DNA from 2 places in the Chengkuizengella sediminis genome. Region 2 is predicted to be linked to the other one. Evidence: predicted binding sites of a transcription regulator. Region 2 holds the regulator's gene; the other holds the start of a gene.
The links. The regulator CtsR, encoded in region 2, represses protease genes until heat stress. The targets are predictions, from matches to a motif close to ATGGTCAATAAAGGTCAAACA.
Positions count from the first base shown of each region.

Region 1: the regulator CtsR is predicted to act here: its motif matches at 5,853-5,873, upstream of clpP (ATP-dependent Clp endopeptidase proteolytic subunit ClpP).

Region 1 covers NZ_SIJC01000010.1:118,568-126,963, reverse strand. The annotation lists gene EPK97_RS17625 (ROK family glucokinase) at 1-58, shown strand, start outside; gene rapZ (RNase adapter RapZ) at 82-966, shown strand; gene EPK97_RS17615 (gluconeogenesis factor YvcK family protein) at 982-1,959, shown strand; gene whiA (DNA-binding protein WhiA) at 1,965-2,891, shown strand; gene EPK97_RS17605 (HPr family phosphocarrier protein) at 3,004-3,273, shown strand; gene EPK97_RS17600 (SIMPL domain-containing protein) at 3,464-4,219, shown strand; gene EPK97_RS17595 (SIMPL domain-containing protein) at 4,344-5,096, shown strand; gene clpP (ATP-dependent Clp endopeptidase proteolytic subunit ClpP) at 5,193-5,777, opposite strand; tRNA gene EPK97_RS17585 (tRNA-Arg) at 5,901-5,975, opposite strand; gene EPK97_RS17580 (sugar-binding transcriptional regulator) at 6,334-7,356, shown strand; gene gap (type I glyceraldehyde-3-phosphate dehydrogenase) at 7,442-8,396, shown strand, end outside.
Region 2 covers NZ_SIJC01000016.1:67-8,462, reverse strand. The annotation lists gene disA (DNA integrity scanning diadenylate cyclase DisA) at 1-195, opposite strand, end outside; gene radA (DNA repair protein RadA) at 256-1,623, opposite strand; gene fabV (enoyl-ACP reductase FabV) at 1,794-2,975, shown strand; gene clpC (ATP-dependent protease ATP-binding subunit ClpC) at 3,061-5,481, opposite strand; gene EPK97_RS19655 (protein-arginine kinase McsB) at 5,521-6,537, opposite strand; gene EPK97_RS19650 (protein-arginine kinase activator protein McsA) at 6,620-7,138, opposite strand; gene EPK97_RS19645 (CtsR family transcriptional regulator) at 7,154-7,615, opposite strand; partial or broken rRNA gene rrf (5S ribosomal RNA) at 8,364-8,396, opposite strand, start outside.

The DNA.
Region 1 (8,396 bases), on a different contig from region 2:
ATTAGGGAATGATGCGGGTATCGTTGGTGCTGCAGGTTTGAATTTATTTAAAATTTAGCCTTACCACAAGGGGGAGAAATCATGGAGAACTCCAATCATATAGCTAAATTAGTAATTGTAACGGGAATGTCGGGTGCAGGTAAAACTGTGGCTGTGCAATGTTTAGAAGATTTGGGTTTTTTCTGTGTAGATAATTTACCGCCCGTATTAATTCCTAAGTTTGCTGATTTGATCGAACAATCAAATGGTAGAATTGGTAAAGTTGCGTTAGTGATCGATTTAAGAGGAAGAGAGTTTTTTGAAGCATTATCTGATTCTCTTAATTATATAAAAAACAACCACACAATAAAGTATGAAATCCTATTTTTGGATGCTACAGATTCTGTGCTTGTACAAAGATATAAAGAAAGTCGCAGACGTCATCCATTGGCTTCCGAAGGACTACCGTTAGATGGAATACAGTTAGAGCGTAAAATGCTTGAGGAGTTAAAAGGTTCATCCACCTTGGTTGTGGACACGAGCCATTTAAAATTGGCAGAACTTAAACAAAAAATCTCATCTAGTTTTACTGAAAACCAACAAAATGGAATTCACATTAATGTGATGTCTTTTGGTTTTAAATATGGAACACCTATTGATGCAGACTTAATTTTTGATGTTCGTTTCTTACCAAATCCTCATTATATTGAACAGCTTAGACCCCATACTGGGAAAAACACTGAGGTTTATGATTATGTCATGAAGTGGGGCGACACACAAACCTTTTTAACGAAATTATTAGATTTACTACATTTCTTGATCCCACAATATATCAAGGAAGGCAAAAGTCAAATTGTGATCGGTATTGGATGTACAGGTGGTAAACATAGATCTGTTGCTATCGCTGAGTATTTAGGGAGAATGATCGGCAATAGTGAGTCAGAAGTGATTAGAGTAAGCCACCGAGATTCAGATCGAGACCATTAGTTGGGGGGGGCTTAAATGGATAGTAACTTAGAGCTTCCTAAAATTGTTGTCATAGGTGGCGGTACAGGTCTTTCTGTTATGTTAAGAGGTTTGAAAAAGAAACCTCTAGATATTACAGCCATTGTTACTGTAGCTGATGATGGTGGGAGTTCAGGCATTCTAAGATCTGAACTACAAATTCCTCCACCAGGTGATATTAGGAATGTTATAACAGCCTTAGCAGATGCTGAACCCATACTTTCTCAAGTATTATCTCATCGCTTTACCACTGGGACAGGGCTTGCAGGTCATAGTGTAGGTAATTTAATTCTTGCTGCTATGACAGATATTACTGGTGATTTTGTCACGGGTATAAAAGAACTAAGTAGGGTTTTAGCTGTTAGAGGAAGAGTGCTACCTGCTTCTGGTCAAGCCATTGTTTTAAAGGCAGAGATGGAAGATGGTAGTATTATTGTTGGGGAATCTCAAATCCCAAAAGTGGGAAAAAAGATAAAGAAGGTTTTTATTGAAAAAAGTGAAGTTACTCCTTTGCTGGAGGCAATTGAAGCGATTAAGGAAGCAGATGCCATTTTGATCGGGCCTGGAAGCTTATATACTAGTATCATTCCTAATCTATTAGTTCCTCAAATTGCGGATACGATTGATCAATCTACTGCTGTTAAAATATACGTCAGCAATGTAATGACACAACCAGGAGAAACAGATAATTATACGGTAAACGATCACTTACAGGCTATTTATCAGCATATGGGGTATCATATTTTTGACTATGTCATTGTAAACAATGAAGAAATTCCATCACATGTTCAACAAAAGTATGCAGAAAAAGGTGCCTTACCAGTAAAAGTAGATTTAGATGAGATTTTAAAAAACGGTTTTGAAGTCATATCTGACAAACTTGTGTTATATCGAACTTATTTACGGCATGATGCTGAAAAACTGAGCATGCATATTTATCAATTAGTTGAACGTGGGTTGTCAAGGAAGAGGTGATTCGTTTGTCCTTTGCGGCACAAACGAAAAAAGAACTAACGTTGATTGAAGTAGATCGCTGCTGTGCGATGGCTGAGCTTTCAGCACTAATTCGTATGAATGGAACGATTAAAATAACCAATCAGAGAGTGGTATTGGATATTTTAACTGAGAATGCAGCAATAGCTAGGAGAATGTATTCTTTAATAAAAAAACAATTTAACATTCATACTGAAATTTTAGTTCAAAAGAAAATGCGGTTGAAGAAAAATAATGTTTATATTGTTCGAATACCTGATCAAGTTCAGTCACTATTGTCTGATCTGAGAATTGTATCAGAAGGGTTTATTTTTAAAACGAACATTGATCAACAAATCATTCAAGATACATGCTGTAAAAGAGCATACTTAAGAGGTGCTTTTCTTGCAGCGGGGTCAGTTAATAATCCAGAAGGCTCTTCGTATCATCTTGAAATTGCTTCAATGTATGAGGATCATTGTAATGCTCTTTGTGATTTAGCAAATGAATTTGATTTAAACGCTAGATGTATTGAAAGGAAAAAAGGATTCATTTTTTACATCAAAGAAGGGGAGAAGATCATTTATTTGTTAAATATAATCGGTGCTCACCAAGCTTTGCTCAAATTTGAAGATGTTCGGATTATGAGAGATATGCGCAATTCAGTGAATAGGCTGGTGAACTGTGAGACAGCTAATCTTAATAAAACGATTGGTGCTGCAATGAGACAAATAGATAATATCAAACTGATTCAAGAAACAATGGGTTTGGATCATTTACCAGATAAATTGAGGGAAGTTGCAGAATTAAGATTACAGCATCCAGATTTAAATTTAACAGAGTTAGGTGAACTTTTAAGAGATAAGGTTAGTAAATCAGGAGTAAATCATCGCTTAAGAAAGATTGATAAGATAGCGGAGCAGATTAGGAATTGATTTCATATCTCTTTGAGAAGGCTTTATTAAGAGGTTTTCTTTATAGAATTAAAACGTTAATAGTGGTATAATATAAATATTTATAGAAGTAGTATAGGGGGTATTGAGGTTAATGGTTAATCACCCAGTCGTTGTAAAGTTAAAAACAGGACTTCATGCAAGACCAGCTGCATTGTTTGTACAAGAAGCTAATAAGTTTTCTTCAGAAATTTTTGTAGAAAAAGATGATAAAAAAGTAAATGCAAAAAGTATTATGGGAATTATGAGTTTAGCTATTAGTTCAGGTACGGAAATTAATATTAGCGCTGAAGGTTCTGATGCAGAACTAGCTGTAAACGCTCTAGTTGATTTATGCAGTAAGGAAGAATTAGAAACTCAGTAATGAATCATAAACAATGCAAGCCAGTGTTTAGCTTCTTCTTAGGAAGCTTGAATGCTGGTTTTTTACTTTTATACAAAATAAAGCCACGAATTTAATTTTCTCTTCTTCTCTTTTAAAACTGCAACCTTTTGTTTCCATGTATCGTCTAATTGTTTGAGAAGAGTCTTAATAAGAGGGGATGTTTTTTTATATGACGATGAAGCGGTTGTCCATATTGGTTTTTACCTTCATTTTAGCTACGATGACTTGGTTTATCATTTTACAAATCTCAGAAGGAAATGGAAAGGTTCAAGCTGAAGAAACTCAAACGACTAATAGTAATTCGATAACGGTTTCTGGTAACGGTGAGCTTACAGTCGAACCTGATGTTGCCTTCGTAACAGTGGCAATTGAAACAAAGGGGGATACAGCCAAAAATTCACAAGAGGAAAATGCCAAGATAGTGAAAGAAGTAGAGAACGTCATATCTGATACGTTTAAACTCAAAAAAGAAGATATACAAACCATTAGATTTAATGTTTATCCAAAGTATCAGTACAAAGAGAACCAGGCACCAGTATTATTAGGTTATGAAACAAATCATTCTTTGAAAATTACTTATAGAGATATACAACAAATTGGAAAATTGCTGGATGACTTAACAAAAGCAGGCGTAAATCGAGTAGACAACATTCAATTTGATACTGAAAAATCAGATGAATATGAATTAGCTGCGATTGAAAAGGCAATGAAGAATGCGAAGAAGAAAGCTGAAGTGATTGCCAAAGCGGAAAATAAAAATATCAAAGGCATCATTCATGTCGTTCAAGGAAACCCTACTTTTAGCAATCCGATTTCTCCATATGCATTAACAGAAGCAGAATTTTCAATGGATAATAACAATACGTCCATATCTAGTGGACAAATAAAAATCACTACGAATGTTAGTGTACAATATGAATTTTAATACACCCACAAAAGTGAGGTGAATCTCGGTAGAATAATTCTATTACTTTTGCGGGGCCGAGATCATAATGAAAAGATATTTGTTAAAAATAAGATAAAAGTTCATTCTAAAGGAGAGATTAAAGATGCAAATCACAAAAAAAAGAATTTCTATTATTGCACTAAGCATAGTGTTGGCTGCAGCAGCTTGGGTAGGTTTTTTCCAATCTACTAATGTAAAGGGAAGTGTAGAGGCACAGGAAGGTCAGACAAAGAGCCATACAATCACAGTGACAGGTAACGGAGAAATTATGGTAGAACCTGACGTAGCTTATGTTCAAGTTACAGTTGAAACAAAAGCAGACACAGCTAAAAAATCACAGGATGAAAATGCAAAAATTATGGCAAATGTTGAGAAAGTGTTGTACGACACATATAAGTTTAAAAAAGAAGATGTGAAAACAACAAGGTTTAATGTTCAACCAGAATATCAGTATATACAGGATGAAGCACCAAAATTGTTAGGTTACAAAACAAGCCATACTCTACAAATCACATATAGAGAGATAGATGAGATTGGTAAATTAGTAGATGATTTAACTAAAGCGGGTGTAAACCGTGTGGACAATATCCAGTTCGGAACAGAAAAATCAGATGAGTATGAATTAGAAGCGATTGAAAAAGCGATGGCAAATGCAAAGGAAAAAGCAACTACGATTGCAAAAACTGAAAATAAATCGATCAAAGGCATAGTAAATGTGGTTCAAGGTCGAGGTGTATCTATCAGTCCTCTTGGTGGTGCTACTGCTAAATTATATGCCGCTGAAGACTCATCTACTTCTATATCAACTGGTCAGATTAGTATTACAACACAAGTAACAGTGCAATACGACTTTTAAAATACCCCAAAATAACATTACAAAAAGTGAAAAAAGGCTTCGTAACTAAAACAGACCGTTCTATTAAGAACGGTCTGTTTTGTAAGTTATTATGATTTATTTTACTTTTTCAATTACTTCATCAATTAGACCATATTCCTTAGCTTCATCCGCACTCATAAAGTAATCACGGTCAGTATCTTTTTGAATTTTCTTTAAAGTTTGACCTGAACGATCAGCTAAAATACGATTTAATTTGTCTTTCATATTTACTATTCTTTTCGCTCTGATTTCAATATCACTCGCTTGACCTTCAGCACCACCAAGAGGTTGGTGAATCATAACTTCACTATTAGGTAAAGCATAACGTTTACCTTTTTCACCAGCAGCTAATAGGAAAGCTCCCATAGATGCTGCCATACCAACACAGATTGTAGAAACGTCTGGTTTAATAAACTGCATCGTATCAAAAATAGCCATTCCCGCAGTAATGGAACCACCAGGACTATTAATATATAAACTAATATCTTTGTCAGGATCATCAGATGCTAAAAATAACATTTGTGCAATGATGGAATTAGAAACGACATCATTTACGGGACTTCCGAGAAAAATAATGCGGTCTTTAAGAAGCCTTGAATAAATATCATATGCACGTTCTCCACGATTAGATTGTTCGACAACCATAGGTACGTAATTCATAAAATATACCTCCCAATTTATTGAAATGAATTTTTAAATATCATGTAGTATACATCATAACTTAAAAGCACACCAAAGGTCAAGAAAGGTCAAACAAAGATCAAAAAAAATGATTCATATTTATGGCGCGCTCGCGAGGAATTGAACCTCGATCTCAGGTTCCGGAGACCTGCGTCATATCCATTGGACCACGAGCGCAAATAAAAGTACACAGTACTTGCTATTATATGATATACCTAACATAAAATCAATACATTCAATTCGTGACTTTTGGATATATAATGGAGTTTATAAGCTTTACATTCTTACACTAAAGAGGTATAATTATTTCGAAAGCTGTTTAAATGGCTGTTTATTTTTTTGTCATAGTGGGACTTAAAATGATTATATGGGACAAATAAAGTCCAACGCAGTGAAACAACTCACTACAACTTAGATTTAATCAAACCTGCTAAGTATTTACAATCACGTATTCTCAGTTTTATAACCATTCGTAATAGAAGGTGAGTTTTTACGGAATGTTAATACAGGATGAATTGATTTGGAGTGAACACGTTTGCGGAAAATACTAGATATACAGAAACAGTTATTGCCTGATTTAACAGAAGTTTTAAATAAGCGATATACTATTTTGCATCATTTATTGCTTTCAGGTGTAGTCGGTCGAAGAACATTAGCTTCATCGTTGAATATGACAGAAAGAATATTAAGAGCAGAAGTTAATTTTTTGAAAGCTCAGGGACTTTTAGAGATTGAAACGATAGGTATGAGAATTAGTAACTCTGGAAAAGAACTTATAGAACAACTTCGTCCCATTATGAAGGAGTTATTAGGATTAACAGACCTTGAAGAACAAATTCAGAGTCGTTATGAATTAAAGCAAGTGGTCATAGTACCAGGAGATTCTGACTTCTCAGACTATTCGAAAAAAGAACTAGGTCGTGCTGGTGCGGCGATGTTGCTAAAATATGCTGCTAAAGAAGATATTATTGCAGTAGCTGGTGGTTCAACTACTTCAGAAATTGCAAATCAATTATCGGCATCTACTCATTTAAAAGGAAATTTATTCGTTCCTGCTAGAGGTGGATTAGGGGAAATGCTTGAGCTTCAAGCGAATACAATCGCATCAAGTATGGCCAAGAGGACAGGAGCTGGGTATCGACTGCTTCATGTACCAGACCACTTAAGTGAAGATGCTTATCAATCCTTGATTCAAGAACCTAATATTAAAGAAATTATTGATGTTATTCGAAAGTCTCGCATGGTTGTGCATGGAATAGGTGAAGCTATGGTTATGGCTGATAGACGAAAAGTGGATGATACAACTAGGAAAATCCTAGAGTCCGAGGGGGCGCTTGCAGAAGCATTTGGATACTATTTTAATCACAGAGGAGAAGTCGTTCATCAAATTCCTACAATTGGTTTAAGAATTGAAGATATAGGGCGGACTGAAATTGTCATTGGTGTAGCTGGCGGTAGCAGTAAGGCAGAAGCAATATCAGCTGTTTTGAAATTTGGTCATGAGAATGTTTTAGTCATCGATGAAGGTGCCGCGACAAAAATGGTAGAAGTCATGTGAAATTTATCAATTAATGAGTCATCATGACGTGCTTAAATGCCGTCTTGAAAATAATATATTTATTACTTTAGGGAGGAAATTTATTATGGTTAAAGTTGGAATTAATGGTTTTGGACGTATTGGACGTAACGTATTTCGTGCAGCATTAAATAATCCAGAGGTTGAAATTGTTGCAATTAATGATTTAACAGATGTGAACATGTTAGCGCATCTTTTAAAATATGATACAACTCATGGAAGATTAGATGCTACAGTTGAAGTTGGTGAAGCTTCACTAGTTGTAAATGGAAAAGAAATTAAAGTTTTTGCTGAACGTGATCCAGGAAACCTTCCTTGGGGAGATTACGGGGTAGAAATCGTTGTTGAATCTACAGGTATCTTCACTGAAAAGTCTAAAGCGGAAGCACATTTAAAAGGTGGAGCGAAAAAAGTAATTATCTCTGCACCTGCTAAAAACGAAGATGTTACCGTTGTATTAGGTGTTAACGAAGAACAATATGATGCAGCGAATCACACTGTAATTTCCAACGCATCTTGTACAACAAACTGTTTAGCACCATTTGCTAAAGTGCTTAGCGATAACTTTGGTATTGTAAAAGGAATGATGACAACCGTTCACTCCTATACAAATGATCAAAACACATTAGACTTACCACACAAAGATGCTCGTCGTGCACGTGCAGCTGCTGAAAACATTATTCCATCTACAACAGGGGCAGCAAAGGCAGTTTCTCTTGTATTACCAGAATTAAAAGGGAAATTAAATGGTATGGCAATGCGTGTGCCAACACCTAATGTTTCAGTAACTGATTTAGTTGTAGAATTAGAGAGAAACGTAACTGTGGAAGATGTAAACAATGCTTTAAAAGCAGCATCTGAAGGCCCATTAAAAGGAATTTTAAACTATTCTGAAGAACCTCTTGTATCTAGCGATTACAATGGTGATCCTGCTTCTTCTACAATTGATGCACTTTCTACAATGGTAGTTGGAGATAACATGGTAAAAGTAGTTTCTTGGTATGATAACGAATGGGGTTATT
Region 2 (8,396 bases):
ATTATTAGGCGAAAAGTCACTATTTATGGAAAATCCTCCATCTACTAACTCCATGATTTCGGGCGTACAACCGACAACAATCAACGCACCGGTTTTTGCACGTAGTACATTCTCTAATCCATCCCTAAAAGGAGTACCAGGAGCGACTAACCTTAGGATTTGGCTAACGACATCTAGTTGTTTCTCTTCTTGCATAAGACGACGCACCCCCTTACTTGTCCTCGTGGTCTTATTTTGTCTATTCTAAACTGTACCTCATTGTAAAGCTACTTCAAGTGCTTGTGAAACATTACGAACGCCTATAATCTCAATATTTTTAGGAGGCGTCCACCCTTTCAAACTATTTTCTGGTACAATCATTCGTTTAAAACCTAATTTTTGAGCTTCCTTCACACGTTCTTCAATTCTAGAAACAGCCCTTACTTCACCTGTAAGGCCAATTTCACCACATACTACATCATATGGTCGTGTCGGTTGATCTTTGAAGCTTGAAACAATACTAACAGCGAGTGCCAAGTCAATGGCTGGCTCATCTAGTTTCACACCACCTGCTACATTTAAAAAAGCGTCTTGATTTTGCAAAAACAATCCCATCCTCTTTTCTAAAACTGCCATGATGAGTGATAGTCTATTATGATCCACCCCAGTAGTCATTCTGCGAGGTGCTGGAAAATTAGTTGAAGAGATTAACGCCTGTATTTCAACTAAAATAGGTCGAGTACCTTCCATGCTGGAAACCACAATTGAGCCAGATACCCCTAAAGGTCTTTCTGATAAAAACAATTCAGAAGGATTACTAACCTCAACAAGTCCCAATTCCTTCATTTCAAATATACCCATCTCATTTGTGGAACCAAAACGGTTTTTTACCGCTCTTAAGATTCGAAAAGTGTGCTGTTTTTCACCTTCAAAGTAAAGTACACAATCCACCATATGTTCAAGCATTCTAGGGCCGGCTATAGCCCCTTCTTTTGTAACATGACCTACTAATACAGTTGCTATACCTTTATTCTTAGCTATTCTCATAAATGCACTTGTACATTCGCGAACTTGTGAAACACTGCCTGGTGCTGATTCTAACATGGGTTGATAAACTGTCTGAATGGAATCAATAACTAAAAAATCAGGTTCCACATGTTGTACGGCTTCTTCAATCGAATCCATATTCGTCTCACAAAGAACATATAAATCTGCGGATAAAACGCCTAGTCGATCTGCTCGAAGTTTTAATTGTTTCACGGATTCTTCACCGGAAATATAAAGTACCTTACATTTTTTTTGCACTAAAGCATGTGACATTTGCAATAAAAGAGTGGATTTACCAATGCCTGGATCTCCACCTACTAATATAAGTGAACCCGGTACAACCCCTCCTCCAAATACACGGTCTAATTCTTTAAAATCTGTTAAAATCCTCGGTTCCTTTGCACCTTCAATTTCTAAAATGGATGTGGCTTTTTCCTGTGATATATAATTAGATTCCTTCATCCCTTTGGTTTTAATTTGTTTTACTGTTTCCTCTACAAGACTATTCCATGATGAACACCCTGGACATTTACCCATCCATTTGGGAGATTCATAACCGCAATGTTGACATGTATATTTCACTTTGTTTTTTGCCATATTTGTAAACCAATCCTTAAATGTAATTCATCGTGTACACTTAATATTACTTCAAAGTTTACCATTTTGTTCAAAAACTGAAAAGAGCATTCGATTAAAGTAAAGGGTGACTTATTTCTCAAATGAATTATAATAATAATTATATGCAAGTATATGGAGGTAAATTTAATATGATCGTAAAACCGAAAATTAGAGGTTTCATTTGTACAACCGCGCACCCTACAGGATGTGAAAAAAATGTTTTAAATCAAATCAATTACGTAAAAAAACAACAACAAATAGAAGGACCAAAAAAAGTGCTTGTCATTGGCTCATCCCAAGGGTTTGGCTTATCTTCACGTATTGTTTCAACCTTTGGTGCAGGAGCAGATACAATTGGTGTTTATTTTGAAAAACCCGCTTCTGAAACTAAAACAGCATCTGCTGGATGGTACAATAATATCGCTTTTGAAAATGAGGCTAATCAAGCAGGTTATTATGCTAAGAGCTTTAATGGCGATGCATTTTCTGATGAAATTAAAAAAGATACGATTGAACTTATAAAAAAAGATTTTGGAAAAGTAGATTTAGTTGTATACAGTTTAGCATCACCTCGACGACTTGATCCAAAAACTGGTGAGGTATATAACTCAGTAATTAAACCAACTAAAGCCGCATATACAAATAAAACTGTAAATACCCAAAAAGGTGTCGTATCTGAAATTACAGTGGATCCGGCAACAGAAGAAGAAATAGAACAAACCATTAAAGTCATGGGTGGAGAAGACTGGCAGTTATGGATTGAAGCCTTAGACAAAGCTGAGGTCCTAGCAGAAGGATTTTCAACTGTGGCATATAATTACATAGGTCCAGAGGTTACACATGCAATATATAAAAACGGAACCATCGGAAAAGCTAAAGAACATTTAGATCAAACTGCTCATCATTTAAATGAACAACTCAAATCCATCAATGGAAGAGCATTTGTATCCGTCAATAAAGCTTTAGTTACACAATCTAGCTCTGCTATTCCCGTAGTTCCTTTATATATCTCTCTCTTATATAAAGTCATGAAAGAAAAAGGACTTCATGAAGGGTGTATCGAACAAATGTATAGACTCTTTAATGAGAGTCTTTATACATCAACACCAAAACCTTTAGATGAAAATGGACGTATTCGTATTGATGATTGGGAAATGAAAGAAGACGTTCAAGAAAAAGTTGCCGCACTATGGAAGGACGTTAATACTGACAACTTAGAACAACTTTCTGATATAGAAGGATATCGCAAAGAATTTCTACAAATATTTGGTTTTGCTTTCGATGGAGTAGATTATGAAGCAGACGTAGATCCTATGTATCCTAATAAGTGAAGTAACTTTTATTAATAAACCCCGAATTTTGGTTCATAAGAATCCAAAATTTCGGGGTTTTTGTTCTATTAGGCTGACGCTCTAATTATTTTTGAACCAATAACTCTCCATCTTTTTCATCAATTACGATCGCGCCACCTTTAGTGATATTCCCTTTTAGAAGCTCTTCTGATAATCTATCCTCAATATGCTTTTGAATCGCTCTGCGTAAAGGTCTCGCCCCGTAGGTTGGGTCGTACCCTTCTTTTGCAAGGAAGGCTTTGGCTGAATCCGTTAAACTAAAGTCTACTTCCTGCTCTTTTAGACGTTTACGAAGTTCTTCTGCCATCAATGTTACAATTTCTGCAATGTGTTTCTCATCAAGTGAATGGAACACGATCGATTCATCAATACGATTCAAAAATTCAGGACGGAAGCTTTTTTTCAATTCTTCGATGACTTTATCCTTCATATTATTATAATCTCTACCTACATCACTTGCAGCTGTAAATCCTAAGGAAGAATTTTTCTTAATCGTATCTGCACCCACGTTAGATGTCATAATGATTAATGTATTTCTAAAATCAACTACACGACCCTTTGAGTCTGTTAAACGTCCATCTTCTAAAACTTGTAATAAAACATTAAAAACTTCTGGATGTGCTTTTTCTATCTCATCTAGTAATACAACTGAATAAGGTTTACGACGTACCATTTCTGTTAATTGACCGCCTTCATCATATCCAACGTACCCTGGAGGTGCTCCAACTAATCTTGAAGTAGAGTGTTTCTCCATATATTCTGACATATCGATTCGTAGAATCGCATTTTCATCACCAAATAGTGCTTCTGCCAAAGCTCTAGCTAATTCGGTTTTCCCAACTCCTGTTGGACCTAGGAAAATGAATGAACCCATCGGTCTTTTTGGATCTTTTAAACCTGCTCTTGCTCTTCGAATAGAACGACTGACTGATTTGACTGCTTCATCTTGCCCTATGACTCTCTCATGTAAAATAGACTCCATTTTTAATAATCGTTCTGTTTCTTCTTCTGCAAGTTTGCTAACAGGGATTCCTGTCCAGCTAGCTACAACTTGAGCAATATCCTCTGGAGTGACTTCAGAATCCGTACTACTTTGCTCTTCTTTCCATTCCTTTTTCGTTGAATCTAATTCTTCACGTAGCTTTTGCTCTGTATCTCTTAATCCAGCCGCTTTTTCAAATTCTTGACTTTGTACTGCAGCATCCTTTTCTTTACGTATATCCTCTAAGTTGCTTTCTAACTGCTTTAAATCAGGCGGTACTGTATATGAGCGGAGCCTTACTTTCGACCCTGCTTCATCGATTAAATCAATGGCTTTATCAGGTAGAAATCGATCCGTAATATATCGATCTGAAAGCTTCACGGCTTCTTCAATTGCATCGTCTGTAATTTTCACACGATGATGTGCTTCATAACGGTCACGTAAACCGTATAAAATCTGAATCGCTTCTTCAGGTGAGGGTTGATCTACTGTGATCGGCTGGAAACGTCTTTCTAAAGCAGCATCCTTCTCGATATATTTTCTATATTCATCTAATGTCGTTGCACCGATACATTGTAATTCTCCTCTAGCTAAGGAAGGCTTTAAAATGTTAGACGCATCAATCGCTCCCTCAGCGCCTCCTGCACCGATTAATGTGTGAAGCTCATCTATAAACAATATAATATTGCCTGCTTGGCGAATCTCTTCCATAATTTTTTTCAAACGATCCTCAAATTCGCCACGATATTTGGTCCCAGCTACAACAGAACCCATATCTAATGTCATGACTCTTTTATCGCGGAGCGTTTCAGGAATCTCATTATGAATAATTTTTTGTGCAAGCCCTTCTGCAATGGCGGTTTTACCTACACCTGGTTCACCAATTAATACTGGGTTATTTTTTGTTCTTCTGCTTAGTACCTGAATGACACGTTCGATTTCTTTATTTCTCCCTATGACAGGGTCCAAATTATCCTCTTTAGCAATGGCTGTTAAATCTCTAGCTAATCCATCCAATGTAGGTGTATTTGCATTTGTTGCCGTATTATGGCTGGATGATGAGCTCTCACTGCTCCCTAACAACTGTAATACTTTTTGACGAGCTTTATTTAAATTAATCCCTAAATTACTAAGTACCCTTGCTGCAACACCCTCACCCTCACGAATGAGACCTAATAAAATGTGCTCAGTTCCTACATACGTATGACCTAATTTTCTTGCTTCATCCATCGAAAGTTCAATCACCTTTTTAGCTCTTGGTGTGTAAGCTATGTTTGAAGGTTGTTCCTTCCCTCTTCCAATTAAGCTTTCAACTTCATCCTGTATCTTTTCCAAACTTAACCCCAATGAAACAATCGCTTTAGCAGCAATCCCTTCTCCTTCTCGAATCAAACCTAATAAAATATGTTCAGTTCCAATATTGTTATGTCCTAAACGAACTGCTTCTTCCTGAGCTAATGCGAGCACTTTTTGCGCTCGTTCTGTAAACCTACCAAACATCATAATGACATACACCTCCATATAATTCAGTTCATTTATTTATTATTTTTTAATTCTCTCTCTAATCATCTCAGCCCTTAAAACATCTCTTTCATCAGAAGAAAGCTTCTTACTTGCATATTGCTGTAAAAATCCTGGCTGAGTCATAATCATTAATTCATTTAAAACATTCGCTGATACATTAGATATTAGACCTAAATCTATCCCTAATCTAACGTCTGAAAGCCGTTGAGCAGCTTCCTTCGAATCCATAATTTGTGCATAAGACAAAATTCCATAGGAACGATTAACTCGGTCTAGTAAAAATGTTTTTGACTCAGATAACATCTTAGCCCTTGCTGTTCTCTCGTGTTCAATAATTTGTTTTACCACACTATATAAATTGTGAATAATCTCTGGTTCAGACTGTCCCAATGTAATTTGATTTGATATCTGAAAGAGATTTCCTAAAGACTCACTTCCTTCACCATACAACCCTCTAACAGCTAAACCAACTTGACTAACTGCTGTAAGTATTCGATTGATTTGCTGTGTAAGTACTAAAGCTGGAAGGTGGAGCATAACAGAAGCTCGGATTCCTGTGCCAACATTAGTTGGACAACTTGTCAGATATCCTTTTTTCTCGTCAAAAGCATAATTTAATTTCGCTTCAAATATATCATCAATATGATTGGCTAGTTCCCATGCTTCATTAATTTGAAAACCTGGAAATAAACATTGAATGCGAATATGGTCTTCCTCATTAATCATAATGCTAATAGACTCATTTTCACTGAGAATCACTGCACCATTACGTGATTCCTCTGCTAAATTAGGACTAATTAAGTGTTTCTCGACTAAAACTTTACTTTCTAAACTGTTTATTTCAGAAAGCGGGATTCGTTCAAAATTACTAATCATTTTTAAATCTTCATCATGAACTACATCAGATACTTTTTCTAATACTTCTTCAGATTGTTGATTGGTTGAAAGCATTGGAAATGGATAGTGAGTTAAGTTCCTAGCCAAACGGATTCTGCTGCTAATTACGATGTCGGAGTCTGCTCCTTCACCCTTCATCCATTCACTTAATGCGTCCTCAATAAATCGTTCTAAAGACAATCCTAATCCCCCCTAGAATTAAGGTTGAACTTATTTAAATTTATGCCTCTGATATTTTTTGCTCCAGGCTGCGAATTTCATCACGAAGTTTTGCTGCCTCTTCAAATTCTTCAAGATCAATTTTTGATTGAAGTTCTTTTTTTAGATCTTTGATTTGACGTTTATATTTTATTTTCCCACCAGATATCTTAGGGATTTTACCAACATGAACTGAATTGCCATGTACTCTTTTAAGCAATGGGTTTAATGGATCTGAAAAATGATTATAACAGGAGCTACAACCAAAACGCCCTATTTTTCTAAACTGAGAATAAGTCAGACCGCAATTTTCACATCGAATCACTTTTTTTTGTTGTTTTACATTTTGACCCATTGATGGCTCAAATTCTAAAATGCCCGATAATAAATTGTGTATCGAGAACCCATTGGGTGCACCTGGAATAGAATCACCCTTTTCCCTAGCACAAGACTCGCACAAATGAAACTCTGTTTTTTCACCATTTACTATTTTAGTGAAATGTAATGCTGCTGGTTTGTTACCGCACTCTTGGCATATCACACAATCAAACCTCCCTTATTTACTAATTAAAGAAATGAGCATGGCTTTCAAGACTTTTGCTCTGATTTCATCTCTTAAGGGTAACTTTAATGTTAATACATCTCTTGTTATTGCAGCTCTAAACAAATTGGCTTCACGGGCGCTTATGATACCCGTATCTTCAAGTTGATAAATGAATCCTTCCGCTGCAGATTGATCGATTTGTTGACCAATCGTTTGAAATATATGATTCTGAAGAGATGAATTTGATGGGAACAATACCTTTTGTATTCGAATGTATCCGCCACCACCTCGTTTACTCTGAACTAAATAACCTTTCTCCAAAGTGAACCGAGTACTAATGACGTAATTGATTTGAGAAGGAACACAATTAAACTGATCTGCTAAATCGTTCCGTTGAATTTCAACGACCTTCTCTTCGCTTTCATGCAGAATATGTTTCAGATATTGTTCAATAATATCGGAAATATTACGCATATATCAGTTCCCCCAAGCATTCACGTTGTTTGACGTTGTCAGTTTAACTGACTTTGACTTTCTTTGACCTTATAACTATTATACCCAATTATGTTTATTTTGCAAATTTATCGTTCAAACCCTTTTTTCTTTCACAGTGTACTATTATTTACAAAAAAAGCGGAATTCATGACCAATTATAGGTTATTAGGTCAATTTTTATTTTTAATACTTTAATTTATAAATATTTTAATGTAAAAAGTATAAGTGCAACTCCCCCTCTGTCTTCACCTTTAAGGCTCGCCAATCGGTGAGTTAAAGAATGAAACTCTTAAGCAATGTTTTATTTTTTTGAATAAGAAATTTGAAATATTCAAAACAAATTTTGTGAGTGTAATCAAAACTCTTTAGAGTTCCACTGATCAATTCAAGTTGCTTCAGTAAAGGTTTAGGGAGCTGTTTAAAAGGAAAAATAAGGGGAATTCACGGTCTTAAGTCGCCAAAAAGGAACTTAGTTATTTAAATAGCGGGTTTTGATGGCCTTATTTCTAGCATTATCGTACAATTTACCTCTTTTTATTAAAAAACAGCTAAAATAAGACCGTTTTTTCCCTCTAGTATCTAATAGAATTCTGAAATAAGCAAAATAAGACCCTTCATTCCCGCTAACCACTCTATTTCCAAAGAAAACGCAAGTAACTATGAGAATTACTTCCAAAAACGAAAAAAGACACTGTAGTGAGTATATCACTACAGTGTCTTTGGTTTAGCTTGGCAACGTCCTACTCTCCCAGGACCTTGC